Regions from separate parts of the Lysinibacillus sp. COL-1 genome, predicted to be linked through region 2. Evidence: riboswitches for the same ligand, from Rfam matches in the RefSeq annotation. Region 2 holds a riboswitch; each other region holds the start of a gene.
What was found. Region 2 has a riboswitch for S-adenosylmethionine ahead of AC6BKE_RS03400 (methionine ABC transporter ATP-binding protein). Riboswitches for the same ligand answer to the same signal wherever they lie in the genome.
Positions count from the first base shown of each region.

Region 1: another riboswitch for S-adenosylmethionine. It lies ahead of AC6BKE_RS26110 (methionine ABC transporter ATP-binding protein); the one in region 2 lies ahead of AC6BKE_RS03400 (methionine ABC transporter ATP-binding protein).
Region 3: another riboswitch for S-adenosylmethionine. It lies ahead of AC6BKE_RS09560 (MetQ/NlpA family ABC transporter substrate-binding protein); the one in region 2 lies ahead of AC6BKE_RS03400 (methionine ABC transporter ATP-binding protein).

Region 1 covers NZ_JCAWSJ010000004.1:3,574,572-3,579,174, reverse strand. Annotated here, with positions in the region: gene AC6BKE_RS26135 (acyl-CoA dehydrogenase FadE) at 1-706, shown strand, start outside; gene AC6BKE_RS26130 (arsenate reductase family protein) at 938-1,294, shown strand; gene gcvH (glycine cleavage system protein GcvH) at 1,501-1,881, shown strand; gene AC6BKE_RS26120 (toprim domain-containing protein) at 1,973-2,314, shown strand; gene AC6BKE_RS26115 (thioredoxin family protein) at 2,329-2,640, shown strand; SAM riboswitch class I at 2,697-2,800, shown strand; gene AC6BKE_RS26110 (methionine ABC transporter ATP-binding protein) at 2,884-3,912, shown strand; gene AC6BKE_RS26105 (methionine ABC transporter permease) at 3,902-4,570, shown strand.
Region 2 covers NZ_JCAWSJ010000002.1:580,038-584,640, reverse strand. Annotated here, with positions in the region: gene AC6BKE_RS03410 (sensor domain-containing diguanylate cyclase) at 1-597, opposite strand, end outside; gene AC6BKE_RS03405 (CaiB/BaiF CoA transferase family protein) at 1,080-2,264, shown strand; SAM riboswitch class I at 2,519-2,627, shown strand; gene AC6BKE_RS03400 (methionine ABC transporter ATP-binding protein) at 2,735-3,760, shown strand; gene AC6BKE_RS03395 (methionine ABC transporter permease) at 3,750-4,412, shown strand; gene AC6BKE_RS03390 (MetQ/NlpA family ABC transporter substrate-binding protein) at 4,460-4,603, shown strand, end outside.
Region 3 covers NZ_JCAWSJ010000004.1:242,306-246,908, reverse strand. Annotated here, with positions in the region: gene AC6BKE_RS09580 (PucR family transcriptional regulator) at 1-629, shown strand, start outside; gene AC6BKE_RS09575 (carbon-nitrogen family hydrolase) at 681-1,475, opposite strand; gene AC6BKE_RS09570 (pyridoxal phosphate-dependent aminotransferase) at 1,572-2,741, shown strand; gene AC6BKE_RS09565 (PPC domain-containing DNA-binding protein) at 2,863-3,366, opposite strand; SAM riboswitch class I at 3,491-3,595, shown strand; gene AC6BKE_RS09560 (MetQ/NlpA family ABC transporter substrate-binding protein) at 3,684-4,514, shown strand.

The DNA.
Region 1 (4,603 bases), on a different contig from region 2:
TGCGAAAGTATTTGGGTCGGAAACATTAGATTATATTGCAGATGAAGCCGTACAATTACATGGCGGTTATGGCTTTATGGCTGAATATGAGGTAGAGCGTATTTACCGTGATTCTCGTATTAATCGAATTTTTGAAGGTACAAATGAAATTAACCGCATGATTGTCCCTGGCACATTTATGAAAAAGGCGCTAAAAGGCGAGCTTCCTTTATTACAAGTTGCTCAAAATTTACAGCAAGAGCTGCTAATGTTAATGCCAGAAGATATCGGTACAGAGCCACTAGCACAAGAAAAATATTTAGTGAAAAATGCTAAGAAGATTGCTGTATTAGCTGCAGGCTTAGCAGCACAACGCTTTGGTGCGAAGCTTGATCAGGAGCAAGAGGTATTAGTGAATATTGCTAATATCGCTAACCAATTATTTGCAATGGAGTCAGCTGTCTTACGTACAGAAAAGGCAATTGCTCGTGATGGCGCTGAAAAAGCACAGCAGAAATTGCTATACACGCAAATCTTCTGCCAAGAAGCATTCACAGAAATCGAAAAAGAAGCAAAAGACACAATTCTTGCTTCAGCAGATGGCGATGCAGCACGTATGACATTATCTGCACTTCGTAAATTAACACGCAATAATCCTTATAACTTAATTGCGAAGAAACGTGAAGCTTCTGTTAAACTAATCGAAGCTGAAAAATATATTGTTTAATAGCATACACTTTCACTTAGCTATCTGTAAGAGGATAGCTAGGTTTTTTTATGAGAGATGGATAGAAGCGTGAAACTGACGGATAGAACAGCTAGATTGACGGATAAAATGGAGAAAGTGATGAATAGAACAGCAAAACGGATGGATAGGCTTACGAAAATGAGAGAAGTTCCACCATTCGAAACAATTATGATGGTATACTACAGAAAAAGACAGTAGAGGAGCATTTTAATGACGATTCAATTTATCCATTATCCGAAATGTACGACATGTAAAAAAGCACAAAAGTGGTTAAATGATCATGAGGTTTCCTATGAAGAGGTACACATTGTAGAGCAATCGCCAACAAAGGATGAAATAACAGCCATTTGGCAAGCCAGTGGACTGCCTTTGAAGAAATTTTTTAATACATCGGGTATGAAATATCGTGAGCTTGGTTTAAAGGACAAGCTAGCGGAAATGACTGAAGATGAGCAGCTGGAGCTACTTGCTTCTGATGGGATGTTAATCAAACGTCCAATCGTAACGGATGGCCAAAAAGTAACGCTAGGGTTTAAAGAATCAGATTTTGAGCAAACTTGGAAATAGCCGTATTTAAACAGGATCGAACGACTCTTCTAACCGAGATAAAGTCACTGGCAGATGTCACAAATTTTTAACAGAGATGTATTTCAAGTAACTTGAAAAAATTGTGGACTGCAATTAAGCTGGCACGTAATTGAATCTTGTTTTTATAGGAGAAGTATGGCACACTGAAAGTGAATATATTACATATTTATGGAGGGGTTTTTTGCATGAGCACACCTAAAGACTTACGTTATTCTGAAGAACATGAATGGGTAAAAACAGAAGATGGAAAAGTACGTATTGGTATTACTCACTTCGCACAATCTGAATTAGGAGATATCGTTTTCGTTGAGCTTCCACAAGTTGGCGACGAAATCAAAACAGATGATCCATTCGGTAGCGTAGAATCAGTTAAAACTGTTTCTGAATTGTATGCACCAATCTCAGGTACTGTAGTTGAAGTAAATGCAGATTTAGAAGATAGCCCAGAATTCGTTAATGAATCACCATATGAAAAAGCATGGATGATCGTTGTGGAGCCTGCTGATGCATCAGAAGTTGAAAAACTAATGACAGCAGAGCAATACGAAGAAATGATCGCTGAATAAGACAAGCTATAATCGAAAAACGTCGGAAACTACCGGCGTTTTTTGTTATATAATGACTTATAAGTGGGTATGTCTAAATGGAGGTGGCGTAATGTTCGAGGGAAAATGCTTAATAGTAGAAGGACGCTCAGATAAGCTACAAATTGAGCCAATTTTAAATGAGAATGTTACAATACTATGTACGAATGGTACAATTGGTGTGCATCAATTAGAAGAGCTGCTTGATCCCTATGAGAGCTGTGAGCTATTTACTTTTTTTGATGCAGATACTTCAGGCGATAAGCTACGTGCATTAATGGACAGACATTATCCAGAGGCAGAGCATTTACGTACAATGCCAACCTATAAGGAAGTAGAGACGACACCAAGAAAAGTGTTAGCGATGATATTACTGCGTGCACATTTTTCAATCCATAATGAATATATTTTGTAAGGTTGCGTGAGGAAATGGAAGAATGGTCAAAAGAGCAGTGGGAAACGGCTAAACAGTCTGGACAGAAAGCTGCATTTTATTTATATACACCGATGTGTGGAACGTGTGCAGTGGCATCTAAAATGATGGCCATTATTGAACAATTACTGCCACAGCTACCAATAGGTAAAGCGAATATAAATTTTTTAGAGCATGTTGCTGTTGAGCACCAAATTGAAAGTGTTCCGTGTTTACTTGTTAGTGATGGCGGAAAAGTGACAGATAAGATTTATGCTTTTCAATCCGTACCATTTTTATACGAATTGTTAAAAAAATCAATTGACTGAACTTTACTAGCGTGGTAAAGTATCAAATATATTACTAAAACATTAAATATATCGAACTCTTATAAAGAGTGGCGGAGGGAAGTGCCCTATGAAGCCCGGCAACCATCACAAAGTGAAAAGGTGCCAAATCACTCAAAGATTTTTCTTTGAAAGATGAGAGAACGGTTTAACGTTATTATACGTGACCCCTTCTACTTGTCTGTGAGTGAAGGGGTTTTCTATATGAGAAAAGGAGTATTCGCTATGATCCAGCTTCAAAATATTACGAAGAAGTACAAAACAGCAAATGGCGAATTAACGGCAGTCAAAGACGTCAACCTTACCATCAATAAAGGTGAAATTTTTGGCATTATCGGCTATAGTGGCGCTGGTAAAAGTACCATGATTCGTTTATTAAACGGTTTAGAGAAACCGACAACAGGAACAGTAACGGTGAACAGTCAAGAGTTTTCATCGATTAAAGGGCAAAAGCTTAGAGCAGCTAGACAAAAGGTAAGTATGATTTTCCAACATTTCAATTTACTTTGGTCTAGAACAGTTGCCGAAAATATTGCATTTCCACTAGAAATAGCAGGTGTTTCAAAGGCTCAACGTGAAGCACGAGTGAAGGAATTAATTGCACTTGTTGGTCTAGAGGGACGTGACAGGGCATATCCATCCCAGCTTTCTGGTGGACAAAAGCAGCGTGTAGGGATTGCCCGTGCATTAGCGAATAATCCAGAGGTTTTACTATGTGATGAGGCGACTTCCGCACTCGATCCTGAAACGACGGATGCCATTCTTGATTTACTCGTTGATATCAATGAACGTTTAGGCCTAACAATCGTTTTGATTACCCATGAAATGCATGTCATCCGCAAAATTTGTCATCGTGTAGCGGTCATGGAGGCAGGCGAAATAGTGGAACGTGGTGAGGTATTGCAAGTTTTCCAAGCACCACAAGCGGCTATCACTAAAAAATTCGTATCTCAGATTACAGATACAAAGGAAACACAGGATACGGTGGCACAAATCAAAACAAATTATCCAACTGGACAACTTGTTAAACTGATTTTTGTTGGTGAAAAGACCGAGCAGCCGGTTATCTCACATCTTGTGAAACAATTTGATGTAGAAGTAAGCATTGTTCATGGTAATATTTCGCAAACGAAAAACGGTGCATACGGTACACTGATTGTGCAAATTGATGGCTCGAAGACAAATGTGGCTGAAGCCCTTCGTTATTTAAATACAGTCGAAGTACAAACGGAGGTGATCGCAAATGCTAACTAATCTTTTTCCAAACGTAGACTGGGAAAATATGTGGCAAGCTATGTATGAAACATTGTACATGACGGCAATTTCTACAGTTGTCACATTTATTCTTGGGTTAGTCATTGGGATCGTTCTATTTTTAACAAGCCCTAATCAGCTATGGGCTAATAAAATGGTTAACTTTTTAACGGGTTCAATCGTTAATATTTTCCGCTCCATCCCATTTATCGTGTTAATTATTTTATTAATTCCATTTACGAAATTCTTACTTGGTACGATTCGGGGAGCAAATGCGGCATTACCTGCTCTAATTATCGGTGCAGCCCCGTTCTACGCTCGTATGGTATTGATTGCGTTACGTGAAATAGATAAAGGTGTCATTGAAGCAGCCCGTTCAATGGGGGCAAAAACATCCACAATTATTTGGAAAGTACTGATCCCTGAATCTTTACCAGCACTAATTTCAGGAATTACTGTAACGGCTGTTGCCCTCGTTGGTTATACTGCAATGGCAGGGATTATCGGTGCAGGTGGTCTTGGTAACTTAGCTTTCCTAGACGGCTTCCAACGAAATCGCCAAGATGTGACATTAATGGCAACTATTTTGATCTTAGTAGTTGTATTTATCATTCAATGGATTGGTGATCTCATAACGGTGAAGATTGATAAACGTTAGTAAGACTAAAAGAGGTTATTCCGGTTCTAACCG
Region 2 (4,603 bases):
GTAAGAGCCGTCCTTACTATAATGCTCTCCCAGTAAAGTTTTAAAGGCATTTGGTTCCTTTAAATAAATAGTCCCTGCTATCATTCCTAAATACTCATTGGAGTCGGAAAAAATAGGATGAGAAATAAAAATGATGAGACGTCCTGTCATCGCCTCATATGGTTTAGAGATAAGTGGTGTCCTTTTGGATAACGCCTCTTTAGCACCGATTGATGTTAAAATTTCCCCCTTTATTTCAATAGATGGTGGAGAGACGGATAAAACCAATCCTTCTGCATTTGTTATTACTACAGAATTAAACATTTGATTTTGCAATCTCAAACGTTCTGTTTCCTGATTCAATGCTTGCGCATCGTCCATCTTTGCTTGTATCTGAGTTGCACTATAACCTAATATTTGGAAAGATTCATGTAGATAAGAATCCGCAGTAGATGCCAATTTTTGAGCATAAACCCTATTCGTTTCTAGTGTATTTTCCTTTATCGAGTCAATATTCATTCTGTATCCGCCCCAAACACTACCAAGGCTCGTGAAAAAGAATGCTGCCATCGCAACTCCCATAATTAAATGCTTTAGTTTTAATTGATGTGATTTCATTTCTTCTCTCCTATTTACGTTAATTTTATATGTATTTTTTGAGAGATACTTTATTAATAAATGGGGTAATAGTATCATTTCCAAATTGCGTAAGAAGAATCCAATACACCACTAGGATTGTATCAATAAAAAGGGTCGTATCATATAGCTAGCTAGTAAACAAAATTCTACAATTTATTTTTTTAAATTAAATATTCTAACAACTGACAACTATTGTCTGAAATTTGATAAAAAATCTAAATTCTAAATTTTTTTACTTTTATTGTTATTCTGACATATGAAAGTTGAAATGTTTATTTTATAATGAAAAATAGCATAGGCAAGTTAAGGTCTATTCTGTTATAATACTCTTTAAAATAAAATAAACTGTATTAATACAGAATCGAACGTTACGCTTTTCACACAATGGGGATTATGAGAAAAGCGCTACGCTTCCATCAATGGGATGGTCGTGTAGCCTACACAAAAAGGGGTTGGAAGATTTGGGCATTTTACAAGGGTTAAAAATTCTCGATTTTTCTGCATTACTACCAGGGCCAATGGCGACAATGATTTTTGCTGATTTAGGAGCAGATGTCATCCATGTTGAATCTTCAAAGCGCGTTGATTTAACACGAATTATGCCTCCCTATGATGAAGATCATGAGGCTTACATTCATCAACATTTAAATCGATCTAAAAAATCAATTACATTAAATCTTAAATCACCAGAGGCTATAGACATTGTAAAATCACTGGTGCAAGAGTATGACGTTATTATCGAAGGTTTTCGGCCTGGTGTCATGCAACGCCTTGGCATTGGCTATGAAGCTCTAAAGGAAATAAATCCAAAGGTTATCTATTGTGCGATTACTGGTTACGGACAAACTGGACCTTATAGCAATCGACCTGGACACGATAATAACTATTTATCTTTAGCAGGCTTACTCGATTATTCACGCCATAAGGATAAAAAGCCTGTCTCCATGGGGGTTCAACTAGCTGATATAGCTGGAGGGACAATGCATGCCGCAATTGGGGTACTGGCTGCTGCCCTTCATCGTGAAAAAACAGGCGAAGGACAATTCATAGATATTAGTATGACAGATGCTGTCTTTTCGCTGAATGCTATGTATGGTGCTGCGTTTATTGGGGGTGGTCGTGTACCACAGCCAGAGCAAGAAATTTTAAACGGAGGCAGTTACTATGATTTTTACAAAACAAAAGATGGACGCTTCTTCTCTGTCGGTAGCTTAGAACCTCAATTTCGTAAACTGCTCTGTGAAGCACTCGACATTCCTGAGTTGATTGATAATACCTTTAATGATTCTTACTATACGCAAATACGCTTTAAAGAGGCTGTTCATGATGCCTTTCTATCAAAGACATATGAGGAATGGCTTGAGGTATTTAACGAGGATTTTGAAGGTTGTGTAGAGCCTGTACTCACTTTTCCAGAAGCATGTGAGCATCCACAGTTGAAGGCTCGCGGCATGATCGTCGATATTCCAAAAAGCGATGGCACCATGCAACAGCAAATTGCTTCTGCCTTTAAATTTGATGGCACTGAGCCTGAGTACAAGTATGTCGGTGCCAAGCTTGGAGAGCATAATGAAGAAGTATTAACTGCACTTGGCTATAATGATGAACAAATTGCTAGTTTACGAGAAAAGGGCGTTTTAGAATAACGGAAAGGTTCAATTTGGAAGTAGGCAATTTTCAAATTGAACCTTTTTATGGCTGCCTGCTCATTGACATCCTCAGTAACATAAGCATAAATTATTTCACTAGAAAAAACGCGGCTACCAATGTACTCCTGCTGTTATAACAGTAAATGGATTTATTTTTCTAATAAAACTTTTTAAAAGAAATGTTGACATATAATTCATCAAGCATTATAGTATTGTTTAAATCTTAACAGACAATTAAATACGATAATTTCTTCTTATCCAGAGAGACTGAGGGACAGGCCCAATGAAGTCTCGGCAGCGGGTTATTAACATAATACCGTGCCAATTCCTGCAAATGTACTTACATTTGAAAGATGAGAAGGAAGTAGTTTCTTCAATAGTGGGGACCTTCCTTTTTTCTTAATCGATAAGAACAAAAGGAAGGTCCTTTTTGTTCTTTATTTTTAAATAGGGAGTTGAGCAAGTAAATGATTGAATTTCAGAATGTAGCGAAAACCTTTAAATTTGGTGATCGTGAAGTGAATGCAGTGAAAGATGTATCTCTTTCAATTCAGCAGGGAGAGATTTTTGGAATTATTGGATTTAGTGGTGCAGGAAAGAGCACATTATTGCGACTTGTGAATCTATTAGAAAGTCCAACCCATGGCACTGTTCAAGTACAAGGTGTTGATATTAATTCGCTCACACCAAAAGAGGTAAGAAAGCTGAGAAGAAGAATCGGCATGATTTTTCAAAATTTCAACTTATTCTCCTCAAGAACGGTAGCTGGAAATGTAGCCTATCCACTTAAGCTGGCGGGAGTGCCTAAAAAAGAAATTAATGAAAGAGTTGCAGAACTTCTTAGTTTTGTTGGTCTTACAGAAAAAGCGAACGATTACCCTGAGCAATTATCTGGAGGCCAAAAACAGCGGGTTGGAATTGCGAGGGCGCTTGCTACCTCCCCTGATATATTAATTTGTGATGAAGCAACCTCAGCGCTCGATCCAGATACAACTGGGGAAATTCTCCGCCTTCTCAAAAAAGTAAACAAGGATTTAGGAATCACTATTTTGCTAATCACACATGAGATGAATGTCATCCAACAAATATGTGACAGAGTAGCAGTCATGGAAAATGGAGCAGTAATTGAATCTAATTCAGTTTTTGATATTTTTACAAATCCACAGCATTTAACGACTCAACGGTTTATTCAATCGGTTCAGCAAGATCGACCATCTGCATCTCTATTAGAGGAATGGAGAAAAAAAGGCGGCAAAAATTTATACCGTGTTATTTTTAAAGGTGATATTGCTAGCGATCCTATCCTTTCTCGCGTAACAAGAAAATTTGATGTGGACGTTAATATCGTCTATGGCTCTGTCCGAGAAATTCAGGAGAAGTTCTATGGGAACTTGCTCGTCTCATTTGAGGGACATAGCGATAAAATACCTAGTGTTCTTACTGAATTACAAGACATTGTAACTGTTGAGGAGGTAAAATTCAATGAAGGTTGATTGGACGACTTTTTGGCCCCGTATTTTTGAATCTACGGGTGAAACGATTTTAATGGTTATTATAACCCTTATCTTCGGTTCTATTCTTGGTATAACAATAGGTTTACTACTATATGTGACACGAAAAGGAAATATTTTAGAGAACAAATTCGTGTTTCAATTGTTAAATTTTTTAATTAATATTATTCGCCCAGTTCCATTTATTATTTTTCTAGTGGCCATTAGCCCATTAACAAGAATGGTTGTTGGAACAACGATTGGTACGTGGGCAGCAATCTTTCCGATGACGATTGCCTCATCATTTGGTATTGCGAGAGTAGTAGAGAATAACTTAGTTAGCATTGACCCTGGGGTAATTGAAGCCGCAAAGGCAATGGGAGCAAGTCCTCTACAAATTATTTTTACTGTATTAATTCCAGAGGCACTTGGACCGTTAATTTTAGGCTTAACGTTTGTGACAGTCGGTTTAATAGATTTCTCTGCAATGGCTGGTACAGTTGGCGGAGGCGGTTTAGGTCATATTGCAATGACATATGGTTATCAACGCTTTGATGGAAGTGTCATGCTTGTGACCGTTATTATTCTTATTATTCTTGTACAAATTGCGCAGTGGATTGGGAATAAGCTATCAAGAAAAATTATGCGACGGTAAGAAGGACATTTTTCATTTGAATAAAACAACGAAAGAGGAGATCAATAATGAAAAAGTGGTTTAGTATTTTATTAGTTTTAACAGCCGTATTAGCATTGGCTGCCTGTGGGTCTGATTCAGCTACAGATAATGCTAAAAAAGAAGAAAAAGTAAAGATTGGTGTAACTGGAACAGATGGTGAAGTATGGCCG
Region 3 (4,603 bases), on a different contig from region 2:
TCTATAGTAAGCTTTATTATCGAAATCTCTTTGAGCAACATGGATTTATGCCCTTTTTATTCGAAAGAAAAAGCTATATTATTTTTATTTTACTTCATACGAAAGACAGTAAAGCTATTCGTGACATATTGAATAGCATTTTTTCCACACTGCCCAATACCGACTTTTATAAAAAGCAGCAAGCACAAGGTTTTCAAATAGCCGTTGGAAAGGTTGTTTGCGATGTAGAAGAAATTCCTAAAAGCTATCAAACTGCTTTAGAAACTTTATATATTTGCCGTAAAGTGCAAACGTCCTCTTTCTTTTATGATGATTTGCATTTATATCATTTAATCTATAAATTACAAATGCAAGTGAATTTACAGGAAGTGATTTACGATTATTTACAGCCCGTTATTGAGTACGATAAAAAATACAATAGCAAGCTTCTTGAAACATTACAGGTTTATTTACAAACAAATGGCTCCAAGCAGCAAACAGCCAACCAATTATTTATTGTTCGTCAAACACTCTATCACCGCTTAAGAAAGCTTGAAGGTTTACTAGGTGAAAATTTCATGAAAGGACATAACCGCATTACATTAGAATTTATGCTATTGGCAAATTCATTGATTGAGGATAAGGGCTAGAAAAAAGATGGCACGCTCAAAAGATTACTCCCTCTTGAGCGTGCCCCTCTATTAGCCTTTCACGACAACATCATGATATAGTCCTGGTCTACGGTCGTCATAAACTGGAATTCTTCCACGTACTTCATCGACAATAGAAAAATCTACATCAATCACCGCTACTTCTTCATCCTCTGCACCGATCCAAAGTACTTCTCCCCAAGGCTGTATGATCATCGATTGGCCATTAAAGTTTTCTACCTTTTTTGAAATGCGATTAACTGCTATTACAAAACATTGGTTCTCAATCGCACGAGCTTGCAGCAATGTTTTCCAATGATCAATCCTTGGTGTTGGCCACTGGGCTGGTACAAATAATACCTTTGCTCCTTGTAATGCGTGTGCACGTAACCATTCTGGGAAACGAATATCATAGCAAATGACCCCAGCAGCTTCAATATCTCCTAGAGCAAATCGATTCATTTCATCCCCTGCTTCTAAGTAGAGATGCTCATCCATTAAACGGAAAAGATGTGCTTTGCTATATTCCCCTACAAGTTCTCCATTGCGATCAAATGTATACATCGTATTATAAAATTTGTCGCCTTTCTTCGTTGAAACAGAACCACCTACAATATGTACACCAAGTTCCTGTGCTAATTCAGCCAAGAAGGATTTCGTACGTTCACCATCGACATCCGCTAGTTCAGGCAGCTTCTCTAACGCATAGCCTGTATTCCACATTTCAGGCAGCACAATGATTTCTGCTCCTTTTTTTGCCACTTCTCGAATCTTGTCCTCAGCTCGTGCAAAATTTTCTTCTACTTTGCCAAAGCCAACATTTAATTGAATACAACCGATTTTCATAGCCATTCCTCCTCTAGACAATTAACAAAAAAAGTAATACTATTTGCTTCATATTCTTCAATAATAATTATTATATTCTGAAAAAGGTGATCATGCATGGAATTCTCTAAAAAACTACAGCAACTACCCACTCAATTTTTTGCAGCGTTAGTTCAAAAAGTAAATAATGCCTTAGAAGAAGGTCGCGATGTCATTAATCTTGGTCAAGGAAATCCCGATCAACCAACGCCCCCTCATATCATTCAAGCATTACAGGAGGCGGCTGAAAATCCACAAAATCACAAATATTCACCATTTCGCGGTATCGCTGAATTACGCCAAGCAGCTGTCGACTATTATAAACGTGAATATAATGTGAATCTAAATCCTGACACAGAGGTAGCGATTCTTGGCGGGACAAAAATTGGACTCGTTGAGCTACCTTTAGCCGTATTAAATCCAGGTGATACAATGCTCTTACCAGACCCTGGCTATCCAGATTACTTATCAGGTGTCGTATTAGGTGATGTCCATTTTGAAGTGATGCCACTTTTAGCTGCAAATGATTTCTTACCTAATTATCATGCATTACCTGATGAAATGAAAGAGAAGGCGAAGCTACTTTACCTAAATTACCCGAACAACCCTACAGGTGGTACAGCAACACTTGCATTTTTTGAAGAGACCGTTCGCTTTGCGAAGGAACACAATATTATCGTATCACATGATTTTGCTTATGGGGCAATAGGATTTGACGGTAATAAACCTATTAGCTTCCTACAAGCTGAGGGTGCAAAAGAAGTAGGAATTGAAATGTACACACTCTCCAAAACTTATAATATGGCAGGCTGGCGTATAGGCTTCGCTGTCGGTAATGCCGACATTATTGCTGCCATTAATCTAATTCAGGATCATCTGTTTTGTAGTCAATTCCCTGCTATTCAACAAGCAGCAGCAACGGCACTTACAGCTTCCCAAGAATGTGTGGATGAACTGCGAGCTACCTATGAAGGTCGCCGCAATGTACTCATTGAAGAAGCTCAAAGAATTGGTTGGCATGTAACGGCTCCAAAAGGCTCCTTCTTCGCATGGCTCCCTGTACCATTCGGCTATACTAGCGAGCAGTTTGCCGATTTATTATTGGAAAAGGCTGATATCGCTGTAGCAGCAGGCAATGGTTTCGGCCGATATGGCGAAGGCTATATCCGTGTTGGTTTACTTGTTAGCGAGGAACGCTTACGTGAAGCAATCCATAGAATCGAACAATTACAATTATTCAACCCTTAACCATGACATGAGGCTGGGACAAAAGTAAAAATGTTAGACCGATTATAAGCTCGGTCTAACATTTTTTAATTCAGTAAGGAACATGCAGCTCAGTGAAAAGAAAAAGTTAGTATCATTTTCGCTATTTTTCAATTTTCCTTGGCTGCTGTAAACCGTGTTCTAATGGATAAAATTGAACATGGCCTGTTTCTTCATCAAATTTTCGAAAGTGCTGGATGCCTTGAACCTCAGCTAGCACTATGTCAGCCGTAATAACAGGGTTCCCCCTCTTCATTAAATGCCCCCCTGACACGATGCCCCATTGATCACTCATAGAACCATGGAAATGTGTTTCATATCCCCCATCGCGCTTACATACTACGCCAGAGCCTTGGATCAATTCAAGTGGCCCCTCTTTTTTTATGACATCGCTAAAACTTACGTTAATCTGTGATGTTTCATCAGGTACTAAATAAACAAAGCTACTCTTTTGAAGGCTACCTATACAGCTAACAATTGTTGCTGACTCAATATGGTTCTCCTCACAAAGTGCCTCCATTCCTTCAATAATGTCTGTACCCATTAGCAATCGAGCACTCACAACCTTGCCAAATGAACCTATACCATAATTAACTCTTACAGACATTGCTATCCCTCTTTCATGACGAAATATTATAATAATATAAAAAATTTAAAAAAATATTTATTGACTTACTATAACCTATAAATTATATTAGTTCTATCGGAATTACAAAAAAAATATGATAAATCTCTTATCAAGAGTAGCTGAGGGACTGGCCCTATGAAGCTCGGCAACCTCCTTTTAGAAGGAAGGTGCTAAATCCTGCAAACGATTATCGTTTGATAGATAAGAGAGGACATTTTTTCATGAGCCTCTCTTAGTTTGTAAGAGAGTTTTTTTATTTTCAAAAACCGATAAAAACAATCTTGGAGGTAGTTTTCATGAAAAAGAAAAATAAATTTTTAGTAGGTTTAGCAAGTCTTACATTAGCAGCAGCTCTAGCAGGTTGTGGCTCTAAAGAAGAGAGTAAAGGTCAAGCTGAAGCAATTAATGAAAATAAAATCGTCGTAGGTGTCACGTCTGGTCCACACGAACAAATAGCAGAAGTTGCAGCGAAAGTAGCCAAAGAAAATGGGCTAGAAGTAGAGCTTAAATCATTTTCTGATTATGTTTTACCTAATACATCCTTATCTGAAGGTGATCTTGATGCGAATAGCTATCAACACGAGCCTTTCCTCGATACGTTTAATAAAGATCATGATACAGATTTAGTACCAGTAGGCAAAACGATTTTAAATCCAATGGGTATTTACTCTGAAAAATATAAATCCTTTGAGGACATTCCGGATGGTGCAACATTTGGTTTACCAAATGACCCAACAAATGGTGCTCGTGCCCTCTTTGTTTTACAGGAAGCAGGCTATATAAAATTAAAAGATGGGGCAGATTTAACAGCCTCTATCCGTGATGTAGAAGAAAACAAAAAGAATTTAAAATTCATCGAATTAGAGGCAGCTCAAATTCCTAAGCAGCTTAGTGAAGTAGATGTAGCAGCTATTAATACAAACTTCGCATTGGAAGCTGGCATTAATCCTAAAGATGACGCTATTCTTTTAGAATCTACTGACTCTCCATATGTGAACTATATTGTGGTACGTGCAGAAAATGAAAATGACCCAACAATTAAAAAGTTCGTTGAGGCTTACCAATCTGATGAAGTACGTCAATTCATTGAAGAAGAATTCAAAGGTTCAGTAATCCCTAGCTGGTAATACATTCAGGAAGCTTCTAGTAGCTGAAGAATCTGCCGAAATTCCTCTATGGAAAACGAGCAGATTCTTGCTTTTTAGGAGCTTGAGAA